2 linked regions of the Paraburkholderia bryophila genome follow. The protein of the gene in region 1 interacts with the protein of each later gene in a pairwise test. Links are inferred from orthologs where the notes say so. Each region holds a gene or a part of one and is shown in the gene's direction. Other genes may lie near its edges. The genes, in order: GGD40_RS14935 and ftsB.

The links.
Region 2: the proteins of GGD40_RS14935 (region 1) and ftsB interact in binary tests that used the Escherichia coli proteins (3 or more experiments, as listed by UniProt). The link is inferred for Paraburkholderia bryophila from one-to-one orthologs.

The regions. Positions count from the first base shown.
Region 1 is NZ_JACCAS010000001.1:3,331,204-3,339,796, forward strand. Bases 1-2,883 are described here. They hold GGD40_RS14935 (cell division protein FtsQ/DivIB), read left to right. Parts: upstream 1-1,007; coding sequence 1,008-1,760; downstream 1,761-2,883. Other genes in these bases: murC (UDP-N-acetylmuramate--L-alanine ligase), read left to right, coding at 1-40; GGD40_RS14930 (D-alanine--D-alanine ligase), read left to right, coding at 42-983; ftsA (cell division protein FtsA), read left to right, coding at 1,788-2,883. Also shown: more of ftsA, read left to right, coding at 2,884-3,020; cell division protein FtsZ, read left to right, coding at 3,140-4,342; GGD40_RS14950 (peroxiredoxin), read left to right, coding at 4,596-5,099; lpxC (UDP-3-O-acyl-N-acetylglucosamine deacetylase), read left to right, coding at 5,377-6,294; GGD40_RS14960 (DciA family protein), read right to left, coding at 6,369-6,854; preprotein translocase subunit SecA, read left to right, coding at 7,147-8,593. UniProt on the Escherichia coli protein: Essential cell division protein. May link together the upstream cell division proteins, which are predominantly cytoplasmic, with the downstream cell division proteins, which are predominantly periplasmic. May control correct divisome assembly.
Region 2 is NZ_JACCAS010000001.1:4,566,150-4,574,824, forward strand. The notes cover bases 25-2,989. They hold ftsB (cell division protein FtsB), read left to right. Parts: upstream 25-1,272; coding sequence 1,273-1,707; downstream 1,708-2,989. Other genes in these bases: eno (phosphopyruvate hydratase), read left to right, coding at 25-1,144; GGD40_RS20485 (IS1182 family transposase), read right to left, coding at 1,836-2,989. In the rest of the region: more of eno, read left to right, coding at 1-24; more of GGD40_RS20485, read right to left, coding at 2,990-3,338; GGD40_RS20490 (hypothetical protein), read right to left, coding at 3,466-3,852; Hsp33 family molecular chaperone HslO, read right to left, coding at 4,058-5,008; GGD40_RS20500 (gamma carbonic anhydrase family protein), read right to left, coding at 5,073-5,597; GGD40_RS20505 (ferritin-like domain-containing protein), read left to right, coding at 5,889-6,893; GGD40_RS20510 (alpha/beta fold hydrolase), read left to right, coding at 7,122-8,006; GGD40_RS20515 (3',5'-nucleoside bisphosphate phosphatase), read left to right, coding at 8,156-8,675. UniProt on the Escherichia coli protein: Essential cell division protein. May link together the upstream cell division proteins, which are predominantly cytoplasmic, with the downstream cell division proteins, which are predominantly periplasmic.

The DNA.
Region 1 (8,593 bases):
CGGTGTGCCGGGTCGCCTCGCTCAGGAAACGAAGGTGTGAGATGAGCGGTATCGATCCGAAAAAATTCGGCAAGGTGGCAGTACTTCTCGGCGGTGAATCCGCCGAGCGCGAAGTGTCGCTCACGTCCGGCCGCCTGGTGCTGCAAGGACTGCGCGACGCCGGTATCGACGCGCATCCGTTCGACCCGTCCGAGCGTCCGCTCGGCGCGTTGAAGGCGGAAGGCTTCGACCGCGCGTTCATTGCGTTGCATGGCGGTTACGGCGAGAACGGCCAGATTCAGGGCGCGCTCGACTTCTACGGCATCAAGTACAACGGCAGCGGCGTGCTCGGCTCGGCGCTCGGTCTGGACAAGTTCCGCACCAAGCTCGTGTGGCAGCAACTCGGCATTCCGACGCCGCCGTTCGAAACCGTGCTGCGCGGCGACGATTACGCGGCGCGCGCGCAGGACATCGTCGCGAAGCTCGGCTTGCCGCTGTTCGTGAAGCCGGCGAGCGAAGGGTCGAGCGTCGCGGTGATCAAGGTGAAGAGCGCGGACGCGTTGCCGGCCGCGTTACTCGAAGCGATCAAGTACGACAAGATCGTCGTGGTCGAGAAGAGCATTGAAGGCGGCGGCGAGTACACCGCGTGCATTGCCGGCGATCTCGATCTGCCGCTGATCCGCATCGTGCCGGCCGGCGAGTTTTACGACTATCACGCGAAGTACATCGCGAACGACACGCAGTATCTGATTCCGTGCGGACTCGCGCCCGAAGAAGAAGCGCGTCTGAAAGTGCTGGCGCGCCGCGCGTTCGACGTGCTCGGCTGCACCGATTGGGGCCGCGCCGATTTCATGATGGACGCCGACGGCAATGCGTATTTTCTGGAAGTGAACACGGCGCCTGGCATGACCGATCACTCGCTGCCGCCGAAAGCGGCGCGCGCGGTGGGCATCAGCTATCAGGATCTGGTTGTCGGCGTGTTGGCGCTGACGCTGCAGGACTAACCGGGGCGACCCGAAAGCAACACCATGTGGAACAACGTTCGCCAGCTCAATTTCGCCGCCAACGCGCTGAACGCGTTGCTGGTGCTCGTGCTGCTGGCGGCGGGCGGTTACTGGCTGATCCAGCGCCCGAATTTCGCGCTGCGCGAAATCCAGATCGACGGCGACACCGAGCACATCAATTCACCGACGGTGCGCGCCGGGGTAGTAGGGCGGTTGAAGGGCAATTTTTTCACGGTCGATCTCGACGTCGCGCGGCAAGCGTTCGAGCAGATGCCGTGGGTGCGTCACGCGAGCGTGCGGCGCGTCTGGCCGAATGCGCTGGCTGTCACGCTGGAGGAGTACAAACCGCTGGGAACGTGGGGCAGCGATCAGTTGGTGAGCGTCGACGGCGATCTGTTCACGGCGAACCAGGGCGAGCTCGAAGAAGATCTGCCCGCGTTCGACGGCCCGGACGGCACGGCCAAAGAAGTTGTCGCGCGCTATCACGATTTTCAGAAGTGGTTCGCGCCGCTGGGCGCGACGCCGGATGAAGTGACGCTGTCGCCGCGTTATGCGTGGACGGTGAAGTTGTCGAACGGAACGCAGGTGGAACTCGGGCGCGAACGCAATCAGGACACGCTGCTCGATCGCAGCAAGCGCCTGACCGCGGCGTGGAATGCGGTGACGCAACGTTGGGGAAAGGATATCGAGTATGCGGACTTGCGCTATCCGAACGGTTTCGCGATTCGTGCCGCTGGCATGCGCTTTATCAGCGAACCCGACAAGGGCAAGAAGTAAACGGACATCACACGCAATGAGCACGCTATGAGTAAAGACTATAAAGATCTGCTGGTCGCCCTCGACATTGGGACGTCGAAGGTCGTGGCCATCGTCGCCGAGTTAAAGGGCGAAGGTCACTACGAGGTGATCGGCCTCGGCCAGAGCGAATCGAAGGGGCTCAAGAAAGGCGTGGTGGTGAATATCGAAGCCACCGTGCAATCGATTCAGCGCGCGCTCGAAGAAGCCGAACTGATGGCCGACTGCAAGATCACCAACGTCTTCACCGGGATCGCCGGCAGCCATATCCGCAGCTTCAATTCGAGCGGCATGGTGGCGATCAAGGAAAAGGAAGTCACGCAGACCGACGTGGCGCGCGTGATCGAAACGGCCAAGGCGATCAACATTCCGACCGATCAGCAGGTGCTGCATATCCTGACCCAGGAATTCATCATCGACGGTCAGGAAGATGTGCGCGAGCCGATCGGCATGAGCGGCATTCGCCTCGAAGTGAAGGTGCATATCGTTACCGGCGCGGTCAGCGCGGCGCAGAACATCGTCAAGTGCGTGCGCCGCTGCGGCCTCGAAGTGAACGATCTGATCTTGCAGCCGCTGGCGTCGTCGCTGGCGGTGCTGACCGAAGACGAGAAGGAACTCGGTGTGGTGCTGGTCGATATCGGCGGCGGCACGACGGACATCGCGATCTTCAGCGAAGGCGCGATCCGTCATACCGCGGTGATTCCGATCGCCGGCGACCAGATCACCAGCGACATCGCGATGGCGCTGCGCACGCCGACGCCGGACGCGGAAGACATCAAGGTCGATTACGGCATCGCCAAACAAGCGTTGGCCGATCCGGACGAAATGATCGAAGTGCCGGGTCTCGGCGAGCGCGGTCCGCGCACGCTGTCGCGCCAGGCGCTGGCGGCGGTGGTCGAGCCGCGTGTCGAAGAACTGTTTTCGCTCGTGCAGCAGGTGGTGCGCGAGTCGGGTTACGAGGAACTGCTGAGCTCCGGCGTGGTGCTGACCGGCGGCGCGTCGATGATGCTCGGCATGGTCGAACTGGGTGAAGACATTTTCCTGAAGCCGGTGCGCATCGGCGTGCCGGAATACGCGGGCGGTCTGGCCGACGTGGTGCGCAATCCGCGCTACTCGACGGCGATGGGCCTGCTCGTCGAAGGACGCTCGCAACGCATGCGCGGCCGCAAGGTCGCGGTGCAGTCGGGGTCGATGGGCCAGGTCTTCACGCGGATGAAGGACTGGTTCCTCGGCAACTTCTAACGATTTCGCTTTAAAAAACTCGCGCTGGTGCCGGCGGCCGGCGCGCGACAGGGGGTTGCCCGATCTCCTGCCGAATAACGGCCGAGTGGCTGTAAATTTTTTATCTTGACGGAGGCAACATGGAATTCCAGATGCTGGAAACCGAAACGAACGGCACCATCATCAAGGTGGTCGGAGTAGGTGGCGCTGGCGGCAATGCCGTTCAGCACATGATCAACAAAGGCGTGCAAGGCGTCGACTTCATCGTGATGAACACGGACGCGCAGGCTCTGTCGCGTTCGCGTGCCACCGCGGTGATCCAGCTCGGCAACACGGGTCTGGGCGCTGGCGCCAAGCCGGAAATGGGCCGCGCGGCAGCGGAAGAAGCTCGTGAACGCATCGCCGACGCACTGCGCGGCGCCCACATGGTCTTCATCACGGCCGGCATGGGCGGCGGCACGGGTACGGGCGCAGCTCCCGTGGTCGCGCAGATCGCCAAGGAAATGGGTATCTTGACCGTGGGCGTGGTCAGCAAGCCGTTCGAGTTCGAAGGCGGCAAGCGCATGCGTGTGGCAGAAGCCGGTTCGCAGCAACTGGAGGATCACGTCGACTCGCTGATCGTCGTTCTGAACGACAAGCTGTTCGAGGTGATGGGCGATGACGCCGAGATGGACAAGTGCTTCCAGTGCGCAGACGACGTTCTGAACAACGCAGTTGCCGGCATCGCGGAAATCATCAACGTCGACGGTCTGGTGAACGTCGACTTCGAAGACGTGAAGACGGTGATGGGCGAGCAGGGCAAGGCGATGATGGGCACGGCGACGGTTGCCGGCGTCGATCGCGCGCGTCTGGCCGCCGAGCAGGCTGTCGCCAGCCCGCTGCTGGAAGGTGTCGATCTGTCGGGTGCACGCGGCGTGCTGGTCAACATCACGTCGAGCCGTTCGCTGCGTCTGTCGGAAACGCGTGAAGTGATGAACACGATCAAGAGCTACGCGGCGGAAGACGCCACGGTGATCTTCGGCGCTGTTTATGACGACGCGATGGGCGACGCGCTGCGCGTGACGGTCGTGGCAACGGGTCTGGGCCGTGCGGCGAAGAAGCAGCAATCGGCACCGATGACGCTGCTGCGCACCGGCACCGACAACCAGCCGATCAGCACGATGCAGCACGCTGCGTACGCGCCGTCGACGTCGCACGCGAGCACCGCCGACTACGGCGCACTGGATACGCCGGCCGTATGGCGCACCTCGCGCGACACGGCGGCTTCGCATGTGCAGGCGCTGCAGGAAAAGGGCGTCGACACGTACGACATTCCGGCGTTCCTGCGCAAGCAGGCGGACTGAGCGCGCGAGCAGGCTTTCGTTGCCGCGCTTCTTCTGGAAGCGCTGGCCGGCGAATGCATGAGCGTGGCGGGTGAACGGCGAACAGGTCGCGTATCGTTAGATTCGCGGCGAGGACAACTGCCCTCTTCAGATTCGCGAAGCGGAGTGGGCGACTGTCGCCGGGGCGCGCAGCCGGTTTCAGGGCTGGCGCGATTGACTTCACTGCGACACGACAGCGTGCGAGCGTGCTTCGCATCGATGCAAAGGACTGAGCATGATTCAGACAGGTGACAAGCTGCCCGACGCGACGCTCTTCGAGTTGATCGAAGACGAGCGGGCGGGCTGCACGATCGGGCCTAACAGCTTCGACGTGCGCGAGCAGACGGCGGGTAAGCGCGTGGTGATCTTCGGGTTACCAGGTGCGTTCACGCCGACCTGTTCGGCCAAACACGTACCGGGCTATGTCGGGCACGCCGAGCAGTTGCGCGCGGCGGGCATCGACGAAATCTGGTGCGTGTCCGTCAACGACGCGTTCGTAATGGGCGCGTGGGGACGCGATCAGCACGCCTCGGGCAAGGTGCGCATGATGGCGGACGGCAGTGCGGCTTTCACTCGGGCGCTTGGTCTCGAGCAGGATTTGTCGGCGCGCGGCATGGGAATCCGTTCCCAGCGCTACGCGATGGTGGTCGACGACGGCGTGGTCAAGACGTTGAACGTCGAGGCTGCCGGCAAATTCGAGGTTAGCGATGCAGGGAGTATCCTCGCAACGTTGAGCTAGTTACGCGGCGTCCAGACCGTCGCCCCGAGCGCATGTTGTGGCCGGGCAACGGTCGATAAGACGCTTTTGTGACAGGCCGTTACGCGGGCCGATGACCGGAAACGCCTCCGTTCCGGATATCGGCCCGTCACGCTTTCCCTGATTGGCGCACCCGGGGTAATGCAGCGAAACAGATTGATACGTTCCGCGCAAAGACGCTCCTTAGGGTATTGGAGTATAATTCGTGCTATGGAACAAAAAGTCCCGATTGGGATTTTCAATCGAATAGAAGATCACCATGTTGAAGCAGCGCACTATTAAACAGATCGTTAAGACCGTCGGCATCGGCGTGCATTCCGGCCGTAAGGTCGAATTGACGCTTCGCCCGGCGGCGGCAGACACCGGCATTGTGTTTTCACGCGTGGATTTGCCCACGCCGGTGGACATTCCCGCGTCGGCTCTGTCGATCGGCGATACGCGTCTGGCTTCGGTGTTGCAGAAAGACGGCGCGCGCGTTTCGACGATCGAACATTTGATGTCCGCTTGCGCCGGTCTTGGCATCGACAATCTTTACGTCGACGTCACCGCTGAAGAAATCCCGATCATGGACGGCAGCGCCGGTTCATTCGTGTTTCTGATTCAGTCGGCGGGGATTGAAGAGCAGAACGCGGCGAAGAAATTCATCAAGGTCACCAAGCCGGTCGAAATTCGTGACGGCGACAAATTCGCGCGTCTCGATCCGTACTTTGGTTTCAAGCTCAAATTCACGATCGACTTCCGTCATCCCGCCGTGGATAAAACCGGGCAGTCGCTGGAAGTGGATTTCGCCAATACGTCGTATGTGCGTGACATCGCGCGTGCGCGTACGTTCGGCTTCGCGCATGAAGTGGAAATGATGCGTGAACTCGGTCTGGCGCGCGGCGGCAGCATGGACAACGCGATCGTGCTCGACGAATACCGCATTCTGAACAACGACGGCCTGCGTTACGACGACGAGTTCGTGAAGCACAAGATGCTCGACGCGATCGGCGATCTGTATGTGATCGGCCATCCGTTGCTGGCTTCGTACGACGCGTACAAGTCGGGTCACGGCCTGAACAACGCGCTGCTGCGCGAGTTGCTGGCGCATGAAGACGCGTACGAAATCGTCACTTTCGACGACACGCAGAAGGCGCCGCGCGGCTTCGCGTATGAAACGCAGACGGCGTTTGCGTAACGCATTCCTTCGGGCCTTCGAGCCCGTGGTAGCAACGAAAAAGCGGCCCACTGGGCCGCTTTTTTCGTTTCGTTTCAGCGATTTCTCCGATGCCGCGCCGCCATTTTCGCCAGCGCTTCCTGCAACGGCGACGGCGCCAGCGATTCGCTCAACGCGTGCAACGCGTCCGCGCCGACCGGCGTCATACGCGCCTGCTTGACCGGCGGCGGCTCCTTGGCCGGCTGCGGCCGCACGCGAATCCTCAACGCATTGACGTGCCAGCCGCGCTGCTGCAAATCCGACAACAGCCGCGGCTCGAGATGCCGCAACCGCGCCGCGAGCGCGTTGTGCCCGGCAAACAGCGCCAGCACGCCGTCTTTGATAAAGCCCGGTTCCACGCTGGTGGCCAGATAGTCCGGCAGCAACGCGCGCAAATCCTTCTCCAGCGCCGCGATCTGCTCGACGCCTGCGCGCAGGGCCGCGAACGCATCGGTGCGATTCAGCACCTCGGCGACGGGCTGCGGACGGCGCGCCTTGAACTGCTGCGGCGGCGGTCTTGAAAAGGACGGAAAACGGCTCATGTTCGACAGTAACGGTGTGTTCGCGCCCCATGCGCGTTCACGCCGCGATTGTACCGCGCGGGATGCACGCGAGCCCGCGTCAGTGCGTACGGTCGGAGGTCGGCGCGGCGGGGCTGGAATGCCATGCCGCCGTCTCACCGCTGACACAGGCGCGGCCGGGGGCGCGTGCTAAAATGCCCGATTCGAATTCACTCTTGGACTAAGCCGCCGAGGCCCCTCCGACCCCGGAGCGCACGTGCACGAATCATGCACGCCGCGAACCAGCCGAAGCCGCGACGCAGACACCGATCCGATGACCACCGGTTTTCTACAGAAGATTTTTGGCAGCCGCAACCAGCGTCTAGTCAAGCAATATCAAAAGACCGTCACGGCGATCAATGCGCTCGAACCGCAGATCGAGCAATTGACGGACGATCAACTGCGCGCCAAAACGGGTGAATTCCGCCAGCGCGTCGCGAGCGGCGAGTCGCTCGACAAGCTCCTGCCGGAGGCGTTCGCGGTCTGCCGCGAGGCCAGCAAGCGGGTGCTGAAAATGCGCCACTTCGACGTGCAGCTGATCGGCGGCATGGTCCTGCACTACGGCAAGATCGGCGAAATGCGCACCGGTGAGGGCAAGACTCTCGTCGCGACGCTGCCGGTTTACCTGAATGCGTTGTCGGGCCGCGGCGTCCACGTTGTCACGGTGAACGACTACCTGGCCCAGCGCGACGCCGAATGGATGGCGCGCCTGTACAACTTCCTCGGTCTGTCGGTCGGCATCAACCTGTCGCAGATGGATCACGACGCGAAGCAGGAAGCCTACGCCGCGGACATCACGTACGGCACGAACAACGAATTCGGTTTCGACTACCTGCGCGACAACATGGTCTACGAGACCGACGCGCGCGTGCAGCGAGCCCTGAATTTCGCGGTGGTCGACGAGGTCGACTCGATCCTGATCGACGAAGCCCGCACCCCGCTGATCATCTCTGGCCAGGCCGAAGATCACACCGAACTCTACGTGCGCATGAACGCGCTGCCGCCGCTGCTCGAACGCCAGATCGGCGAAGAGAAAGCCGACGGCACCGGCGTCGAAAAGCCGGGTGACTACACGCTGGACGAGAAAGGCCGTCAGGTGTTCCTGACGGAATCGGGCCACGAAAAGGCCGAGCGTCTGCTCGCCGAGTGGGGCCTGATCGGCGAGGGCGAAAGCCTGTACGCGCCGCAAAACATCACGCTGATGCACCACGTGTACGCCGCGCTGCGCGCGCACACGCTGTTCTTCAAAGATCAGCACTACGTGGTGCAGAACAACGAAGTGGTGATCGTCGACGAATTCACCGGCCGTCTGATGTCGGGCCGCCGCTGGTCCGACGGTCTGCATCAGGCTGTCGAGGCGAAGGAACACGTCAAGATCCAGAGCGAGAACCAGACGCTCGCGTCGATCACGTTCCAGAACTACTTCCGTATGTACGCGAAGCTGTCCGGCATGACCGGTACGGCGGACACGGAAGCGTACGAATTTAACGAGATCTACGGTCTCGAAACGGTCGTGATCCCGACCAATCGTCCGCCCAAGCGGATCGACAAGCAGGATCAGATCTACAAGACCGCGAAGGAACGCTATGACGCGGTGATCCGCGACATCCGCGATTGCTATGAGCGCGGTCAGCCGGTGCTGGTCGGCACCACGTCGATCGAAAACTCCGAGTTGCTGTCACATCTGCTGAAGCAGGCCGGCTTGCCGCACGAAGTGCTGA
Region 2 (8,675 bases), 1.2 Mb from region 1 along the record:
AGCGATCGAACTGCGCGACGGCGAAGCCGGCCGTTACGGCGGCAAGGGCGTGCTGAAGGCTGTCGAGCACATCAACACCGAAATCTCCGAAGCGATCATGGGCCTCGACGCTTCCGAGCAGGCCTTCCTCGACAAGACCCTGCTGGAACTCGACGGCACCGACAATAAGTCGCGCCTCGGCGCGAACGCGATGCTGGCTGTTTCCATGGCCGTCGCGAAGGCTGCCGCTGAAGAAGCCGGCCTGCCGCTGTACCGCTACTTCGGCGGCTCGGGCGCCATGCAATTGCCGGTGCCGATGATGAACATCGTCAACGGCGGCGCGCACGCGAACAACAGCCTGGACATCCAGGAATTCATGATCGTGCCGGTCAGCCAGCCGACCTTCCGCGAAGCACTGCGCTGCGGCGCCGAAGTGTTCCACGCGCTGAAGAAGATCCTGTCGGATCGCGGCATGAGCACGGCGGTGGGCGACGAAGGCGGCTTCGCGCCGAACTTCGGCAGCAACGACGAATGCCTGTCGACCATCCTGCAAGCTATCGAAAAAGCGGGTTACCGCGCTGGTGAAGACGTGCTGCTCGCGCTCGACTGCGCAGCGAGCGAGTTCTACCACGACGGCAAGTACCAACTGGCCGGCGAAGGCCTGCAACTGTCGTCGACGGAATTCGCGGACTACCTGGCGAACCTCGCCGACAAGTTCCCGATCGTGTCGATCGAAGACGGCATGCACGAAAGCGACTGGGCAGGCTGGAAGACGCTGACCGACAAGCTCGGCAAGAAGATCCAGCTGGTCGGCGACGATCTGTTCGTGACCAACACGCGCATCCTGAAGGAAGGCATCGAGAAGGGCATCGCCAACTCGATCCTGATCAAGATCAACCAGATCGGTACGCTGACGGAAACCTTCGCGGCCATCGAAATGGCCAAGCGCGCCGGCTACACGGCCGTGATCTCGCACCGTTCGGGTGAAACCGAAGATTCGACGATCGCTGACATCGCGGTCGGCCTGAATGCCGGTCAGATCAAGACGGGTTCGCTGTCGCGTTCGGACCGCATCTCGAAGTACAACCAGTTGCTGCGTATCGAAGAAGACCTCGGCGATATCGCAAGCTACCCGGGCAAGTCGGCGTTCTACAATCTGCGCTAAGGTGTGTTCTGGCCAAACTTATGGTCACGCCACCCGTGCTAACCGATGAGCCGGTTATCCTTCGTTTCTGATTCACCTCGCCGCCCTGCGTATAGCGCAGGGCGGCGCGTATTTATTGTGCTTACTTCATGCGGCTTGTCACTGCTGTCCTGATCGTTCTGCTGGCGCTGATCCAGTACCCGCTCTGGTGGGGACACGGCGGCTGGTTGCGTGTGCACGAGTTGCAGCAGCAACTGGCGCAGCAACTGCAGAAGAACGCCGATTCGAAAGTGCGCAACGAGCGCATTCAGGGCGAAGTACAGGATTTGCAGAGCGGCACGGCCGCGGTGGAAGAGCGGGCGCGCTACGAAATGGGCATGGTGAAAGACGGCGAAGTGTTCGTGCAGTTCGTGTCGCCGAATGCGCCGCTGCCGACCGCGAACACGCCGTCGGTGACGACGTCGACGCGCGGTGAGGTTTCGGCGGCGCCGCTGCATATGGTGCCGAATCCGGAGTCGCGCGCGAAGCCGGATCGCAAGCACGGTGCGAAGAGCGCGGCGAAAGAGAAGAAGCCCGCGCATTGAGTCGGGTCGTGCAACGCGCGATCAATGCCTGCTGAGTGCGATTCTCTGAGCATGAAAAAAAGCCGCTTTAAAAGCGGCTTCAGACTGCTGACCAACCCCACGTTTTTCGGAGCGTGGGGTTTTGTTTTTCAGGCAAAGCAAATCTGGCAGTGAAGCACGACGTGGCGGTTGAAACGGGCCAGAAGTGCAGCGATGAGCCACTGCAGGCGATTGCCGGGCCGCTGGCGCACGCATAAACACGCCCGCAGGCGTGCCACCAGCAGCGCGATCTTCTTGATGTTCTGCGCCGCAGCGCCGAGCAGGCACTGCTCGGCCACCTTGCGCAGCCCGCGCATCCTCGCGTAGCGATGCCCATGCAGCTGCTTGGCATCCGCGAAGCTGCGCTCCACCGTTTCCTTGCGCCGTTTGTAGATCGCCTTGCCCCAGTCGGTCAGGCGACGCGCATCGACGCGCTCCTTCGCGCGCTCCCATACGTGCCGGATGACCACCTTCACATGGTTTGCGCTCGTCGTGCATTGGCCGCGCGCCTCACAGGTGCCGCAGCGCGACGGATCGGACCTGAACTCCTGATAGCCCGCGCGGTTTGTCGTGCTGTAGCGCAGTACCTGCCCGCGTGGGCACGTGTATTCCTCGCGATACCGGCTGTATCTGAACTCGCGTTTGTAGAAGAACCCGGGCTTGTGATTCGGCGTGCGGTAGCCCATCACGCCCTCAATGCCGCGATCCTCCAGCCCCTGGCAGATTGCCGGCGTGAAGTAGCCCGCATCCAGCCCCACCGCCTGCACCTGGAAGCCAAAGCGTTCGCGCTGCCGGTCCAGCCGCGCCAGATACGGCTGGCTGTCGTGCACCGAGGCGGGTGTCACATGCGTGTCGGTGACGATTGAATAGCGCGCATCGACCGTGCGGTGATCCAGGTAGAAGAAGCCCGTGGGCTTGTCGTCGCGCACCATGTAGCCGCTGTCCGGGTCGGTGCGGCTGACCTTCGTTTCCTTGCGCTCCGGTGTGGCAGCCGACCTCGAGCCCTCATCGTCGTCGGGGCCTTTGCGTTCGTCGCGCCGCAGCGGCTTCTTATCGTGCGCTGCCCGGTCCGCATCGACCGCAGCGTCCAGCGCCGCCAGATAAGCCGAAGGCGCCTGTTCGAGCTGCACCAGATCAAACTTGCGCTTGTTGGCGTTCGCCTTCAGGTGGGTGCTGTCGGTGTAGAGCACCCGTCCCTCGACCATGCCGCGCCCGATCGCCTGCTGCACGATTGCGTCGAAGATCTCCTGGTAGACCGTCGTGTCGGTGAAGCGCCGTCGCCGGTTCTGCGAGAACGTCGAGGCGTCAGGCACCCGGTCCGTGAGCCGAAAGCGTGCAAACCACCGGTAGGCCACGTTGACCTGCACCTCGCGCATGAGCTGGCGCTCACTGCGTACCCCGAACAGGTAGCCGATGAACAGCAATTTGAACATCACCACCGGATCGAGCGCTGGGCGCCCGTTGTCCGCGCAATACAGGTGCGCCACCTTCTCACGGATGAATTCGAAATCCACCGCCGCGTCGATCTGGCGCAGCAGGTGGTCCTTCGGCACGAGTTCCTCGAGCGTCACCATCTCGAGTTCGTGCTGCATGGGCGTCGGTGTCTTCAGCATGCCCCAATTAAACGACAAAGCCCGACGCAAGGCCAGGCTTTGGGGGTACTTTGTCAGCAGTCTGAAGCCGCTTTAAAAGCGGCTTTTTCTTTGGGCGATGAGTCTGCACGCGGGCGCCGTCAGGCGTTCACCAACCCCAGTACGGCGAATACCCGACTCCGACACCGGTGCCCCAGCCACGTCCCCAACCGCCGCCGCCGTAATAGCTGCCATACACGGAAACCGGTTGCGGCGAGTAGTAACGCGACCACGCCTGCGCCGCGTTTTCAGCGGCGATGGCCTGGTTCTGCTCGGTCATGACCTGTTGGTCGATCGCGTCGTAGCGCTGACGCTCTTCAGGCGTGAGCGGCTGGGCGGTGGCGGCCACGCCCGACTGGTCGGCCGGCAGGCGGCTATAAATCGGTGACGGCCCCGGCGGGTCCATCACGCAGCCGGTCAATGCGGCGCTACCGGCCACGACGGCCGACAACGCGATCAGGCGTGCGTAGCGGTTCAACGAAACGGTTTTATTCATGTTCGATCTCCATCGGCCGGATGCGTGGGCGAATGATTCGCAGCGTGGCCAGCCAATGATTCAACACAATGATCAAAAATAGCGCGCCGCTGGAACCCCATGAAGGCAACGGGCGGCGCGCTATTTTCCTGCCGTAAAGCACGAGCGATGAACCGGCTGCCGACCCTCGCTCGAAAAGGCATGCAGCCCGTGTCAGTCAGCCGTTTCAGTGCCGCTGCTCGGCCGCCGGCGACACCCCTTGTGAGAGCGCATTGGCGACAAAAAGTTGCGCTACGTCGACCGGATCGAATTCATATCGCTGGTTGCAGAACTCGCAATGAATCTCCACGTGACCGCGCTCTTCGATCACGCCGTCCACTTCTTCGCGGCCCAGCATTTTCAGCATCGCGCCGACTTTTTCGCGCGAGCAGGTGCATTCGAAACGCGCCTGAGCCGGCTCGAAGTGCTGGACGTTTTCTTGCCAGAACAGACGGCGGAACACGGTTTCAGGTTCTTCCTTCAGCAACTCGTCTTGCGACAGCGTGCCGCCGAGCGTGCAGACGCGTTCCCACGTATCGGCGTCCAGTTCGCCCGGATGCGGGACGATGCCGCCGTCGCCGGGCAGCTTTTGCAGCAGCATGCCGACCGCGCGCTCGGTGTCCGCCGCGAGCCACAGACGCGTGTCGAGCTGCTCCGAGTGATGCATGTAGTGCTCGAGCACTTCCGCCATCGACTTCAGCGGGCCGTCCACGCCCGACAGCGGCACGATACTTTGATACGGCTGCTGGCCCGGCTGCTTCTCCGCCGGGTCGAGCGTGATCACGCAGCGGCCGTGGCCGCTCGCGTTGAGCAGGTCGATCATGCTGGTGGTGTCGTCGATCGTTTCGGCCGATTCGCCCGACAGCTTGGCGGTGGCGCGCATCGACAGATCGGAGCCGCACTGGACCACCAGCATCTTGACCGGGCCGTCGCCGAAAATCTGCATGATGAGGGTGCCGTTGAACTTGAGGTTCGCCGACAGCAGCGCGCACGCGGCCATCATTTCGCCCAGAATCGTCCGCACGGGCGCCGGATAATCACGGCGCGTCAGCACTTCCTGCCAGGTATTGCGCAGCGAAACGATCTCGCCGCGCACCGGCGCCGCGCTGAACATGAATTTTTGCAACTGGTCGCTCACAACTTTTCCTCGGTCGAATGACGCGGCCTGATGCCGCGCCTCGCGCGCCGCGCGCTCCGGCTGATTAGCCGATGCGCACGAGCTGCGCCTTGAAATACTCGCGGCGTTCGGCATAGCTTGCCGTGCCGCGCTGCATATTGGCGATATCCGTTTCGTTCAGTTCGCGCACCACTTTGGCGGGCGCGCCGAGAATCAGCGAATTGTCGGGAAACACTTTGCCCTCGGTAACGATGGCGCCCGCTCCGACCAGACAGTTGCGGCCGATTACCGCACCATTCAAGACCACCGCCTGAATTCCGATCAGCGAGCCTTCCTTGATCGTGCAGCCGTGCAGCATGACCTGGTGGCCGATCGTGACGTTCTGCTCGATGGTGAGCGGAAAGCCGGGGTCGGTGTGCAGCACCGCGTTTTCCTGCACGTTGCTGCCGGTGCCGATCGTGATCGGCTCGTTGTCGCCCCGGAGTGTCGCGCCGAACCAGACGCTGGCGTTGGCCCCGAGCGTCACATTGCCGATGATGTTCGCCGAATCCGCGACGAACACGCTTTCGTGGATGGTCGGGGCGGCGTCGCCGAGCTTGTAAATGGTCACAGTGTCTCCTGTCGGGCCGACGTTGGCGCGTTCGCGCTGACTCCGGTCCCATGCATCGTTGCTGTTGATCGGTCGCTGCGCGCGCTGGATGGGCCGCAAGCCTTCGGGCATGCCGGGTTTGCCCGGCTCGTGCCGCTTCGCCAGCGCGGTGGGCGCGCTGGATGGTCGAATCGAGTATTGTAAACGGTTGTGTGGTTGGGGTGCCTGAGTGCGTCGAAGCGCACTTGGCCCGTTGCTTTGCCGTTGTCGTCCGTCGTTCCGATCACCTGTCCGTCTGCCGATCCGCTTGCCATGATGTTTGCCGCTTCGTCCGCTTCGTCCGTTCCTCTGGTTTCAACGGGTTTGGTGCCCGCTCAGTCGTCTGGTGCGCCGTCTGCGGTTCATGACGGTGCTTCGGCGGCCGGCGAGGCACAGTTCGACGCCTCAGCGCAGTGCGCGCGTACCGCGGCGCTTGCCGCGCTGCGTGAGGCTGATCCTGTGATCAAGGCGGCCGCCGCTAGCACGCTTTACACCGACGTGCTCGAAGGCCGCGCCACTTGCTCCGCGCACCTTGAACTCGCCGAACCGGCGGGCCTGCCGGGCCGTCCGGCGCGGCCCGAGCTGGTCGATCCGCGTCAGTTGAAGCGGCGCAGCATGCAATCGCCGCAAGGTCGCGCGGTCCTGCTGCATGCGCTTGCGCACATCGAATTCAACGCGATCAATCTCGCGCTCGACGCCGTCTGGCGTTTTGCCGGCATGCCGGCCGCGTTCTACGTCGACTGGCTCAAAGTCGCCGCCGAAGAGGCGTATCACTTCTCGCTGCTGAGCGCGCGCCTCGCGGAATACGGCCACGCGTACGGCGATTTTCCCGCGCACGACGGCCTGTGGGACATGTGCGAGCGCACGCGCGGCGACGTGCTGGCGCGCATGGCGCTGGTGCCGCGCACCCTCGAGGCGCGCGGCCTCGACGCGTCGCCGCCGATCCGCGCGCGACTGCAGCAGGCGGGCGATCAGGCATCCGCGGTGATTCTCGATGTGATCCTGCGCGACGAGATCGGCCATGTGTTGATCGGTAACCGCTGGTTCCGTCATGTGTGCGAGGGCGGGGCGCTCGACCCGCATGAGACCTACGCGCGCCTTGCCGACCAGTATCACGCACCGAAATTACGCGGTCCGTTCAATTTCGAAGCGCGTCGCGAGGCCGGTTTCGATGAGGCGGAACTGGCCGCGCTGACGGCGCTGGCGGGGCTTGAGGCGAGCCCGGCGACGTCGACGGAAGCGGTGGCGCCGGCAGAACGGCCCGGGACGGAGCGGTGACGGCATAGGCGGCGGTTCCGCAGGCTGTTTCACCGGGAACCGCGCCAAGACCCACGCCAAGACCCACGCCAAGACCCACGCCAAGACCCACGCCAACTCCCGCGCCAACTCCCGCGCCACCACCCGCCACCACCGCCTACCCGAACGCCTCTTCGAACCCATCCCCCGCGCATAATCCCGCTATCTCGTTATAATAGAACGACCATTCTTTTTTCGGGCGAGCCGCTCATGAACACCTCCCAGTCTGAATTCGTCGCCGTGCGCGGCATCCGTCTGCATGTGCGGCGCTGGGGCAACCCGGACGCGCCGATCCTGTTCATGTTGCACGGCTGGATGGACGTGGCGGCGTCGTTCCAGTTCGTCGTCGACGCGCTGGGCGGCGATTGGCAGGTGATCGCGCCCGACATGCGCGGTTTCGGCCTGTCCGACTGGCCGGTCGCGGAGCACGGCGGCGGCAACTACTGGGTGCAGGACTATCTCGCCGATCTCGACGCGCTGCTCGACCACTACGCGCCGACCGGCGAGGTGAATCTGGTCGGTCACAGCATGGGCGCGAACATCGTGAGCCTGTACGCGGGCGTTCGGCCGGAGCGGGTGCGGCGGGTGGTCGACCTGGAGGGCTTCGGACTCGCGCCGTCGCACGCGGCGCAAGCGCCGAAGCGGTTGCGCAACTGGCTCGACGAGTTGCGCGATCCGCCGCAACTGAAGCGCTACGCGTCGCTCGACGACGTCGCCGCGCGCCTGATCAAGACCAATCCGCGGCTCGCGCCGCAGCGCGCGCAGTTTCTCGCCCAGCACTGGTCGAAGCCGGATGGCGAAGGGCGCTTCATGTTGCTCGCCGATCCGGCGCACAAGCTGCGCGGCCCGACGCTGTACCGCCTGGACGAAGTGATGGCGGTCTGGCGCAAGGTGAGCGCGAAGGTGCTGCACGTCGAGGCCGCCGCTTCGCCGACCCTCGCGCAGATTGCCGGCGAGATTCCGCTCGACGAATTCAAGGCGCGTTTTCAGGCGTTCCCGAACTGGCGGGAAAAGATCATCGACGAAGCGGGGCACATGGTGCACCACGACCAGCCGGAGCAGGTCGCCGCGCTGATCGAGGGCTTTTGCGCGTAGGGACATATTGGCGTAAGGACGTAAGGCGCCGAGGTAGGCGTCCCGCTCACGAAAGGGCGTGCGGTGGCGAGGCATCGCGCCCGCGAGATAGCGCTGCGCCCACTTACTGCGTTGCAGTAAAATGGACGTAGATCCCTTTCAAAACGACGATGAACGCCGACCTCCACTGTCACTCCACCGTTTCCGACGGCCAATTCGCGCCGGCCGACGTCGCGCGCCGCGCGCACGCGGGCGGCGTGACGCTGTGGGCGCTGACCGATCACGACGAGTTGGGCGGCCAGCACGAAGCGCGCAGCACGGCTGAGGCGCTTGGCATGAAGTACCTGAGCGGCGTCGAGATTTCAGTGACATGGGCGTCGCGCACGGTGCACATCGTCGGGCTGGGTATCGATCCGACCAGCTCGATCCTGATCGACGGTCTCGCGCGCACCCGCAGCGGCCGCGCCGCGCGCGCCGAAGCGATTGGCGAACAGCTCGCCACACTCGGCGTGCCGAATGCCTACGAAGGCGCGCTCAAATACGTGTCGAACCCGGACATGATTTCGCGCACGCATTTCGCGCGCTTCATGGTCGAAAGCGGTTATTGCACTTCCACGCAAGACGTCTTCACCCGCTATCTCGGCGACGGCAAAGCCGGCTACGTGCCGCATCGCTGGGCCAGGCTGAGCC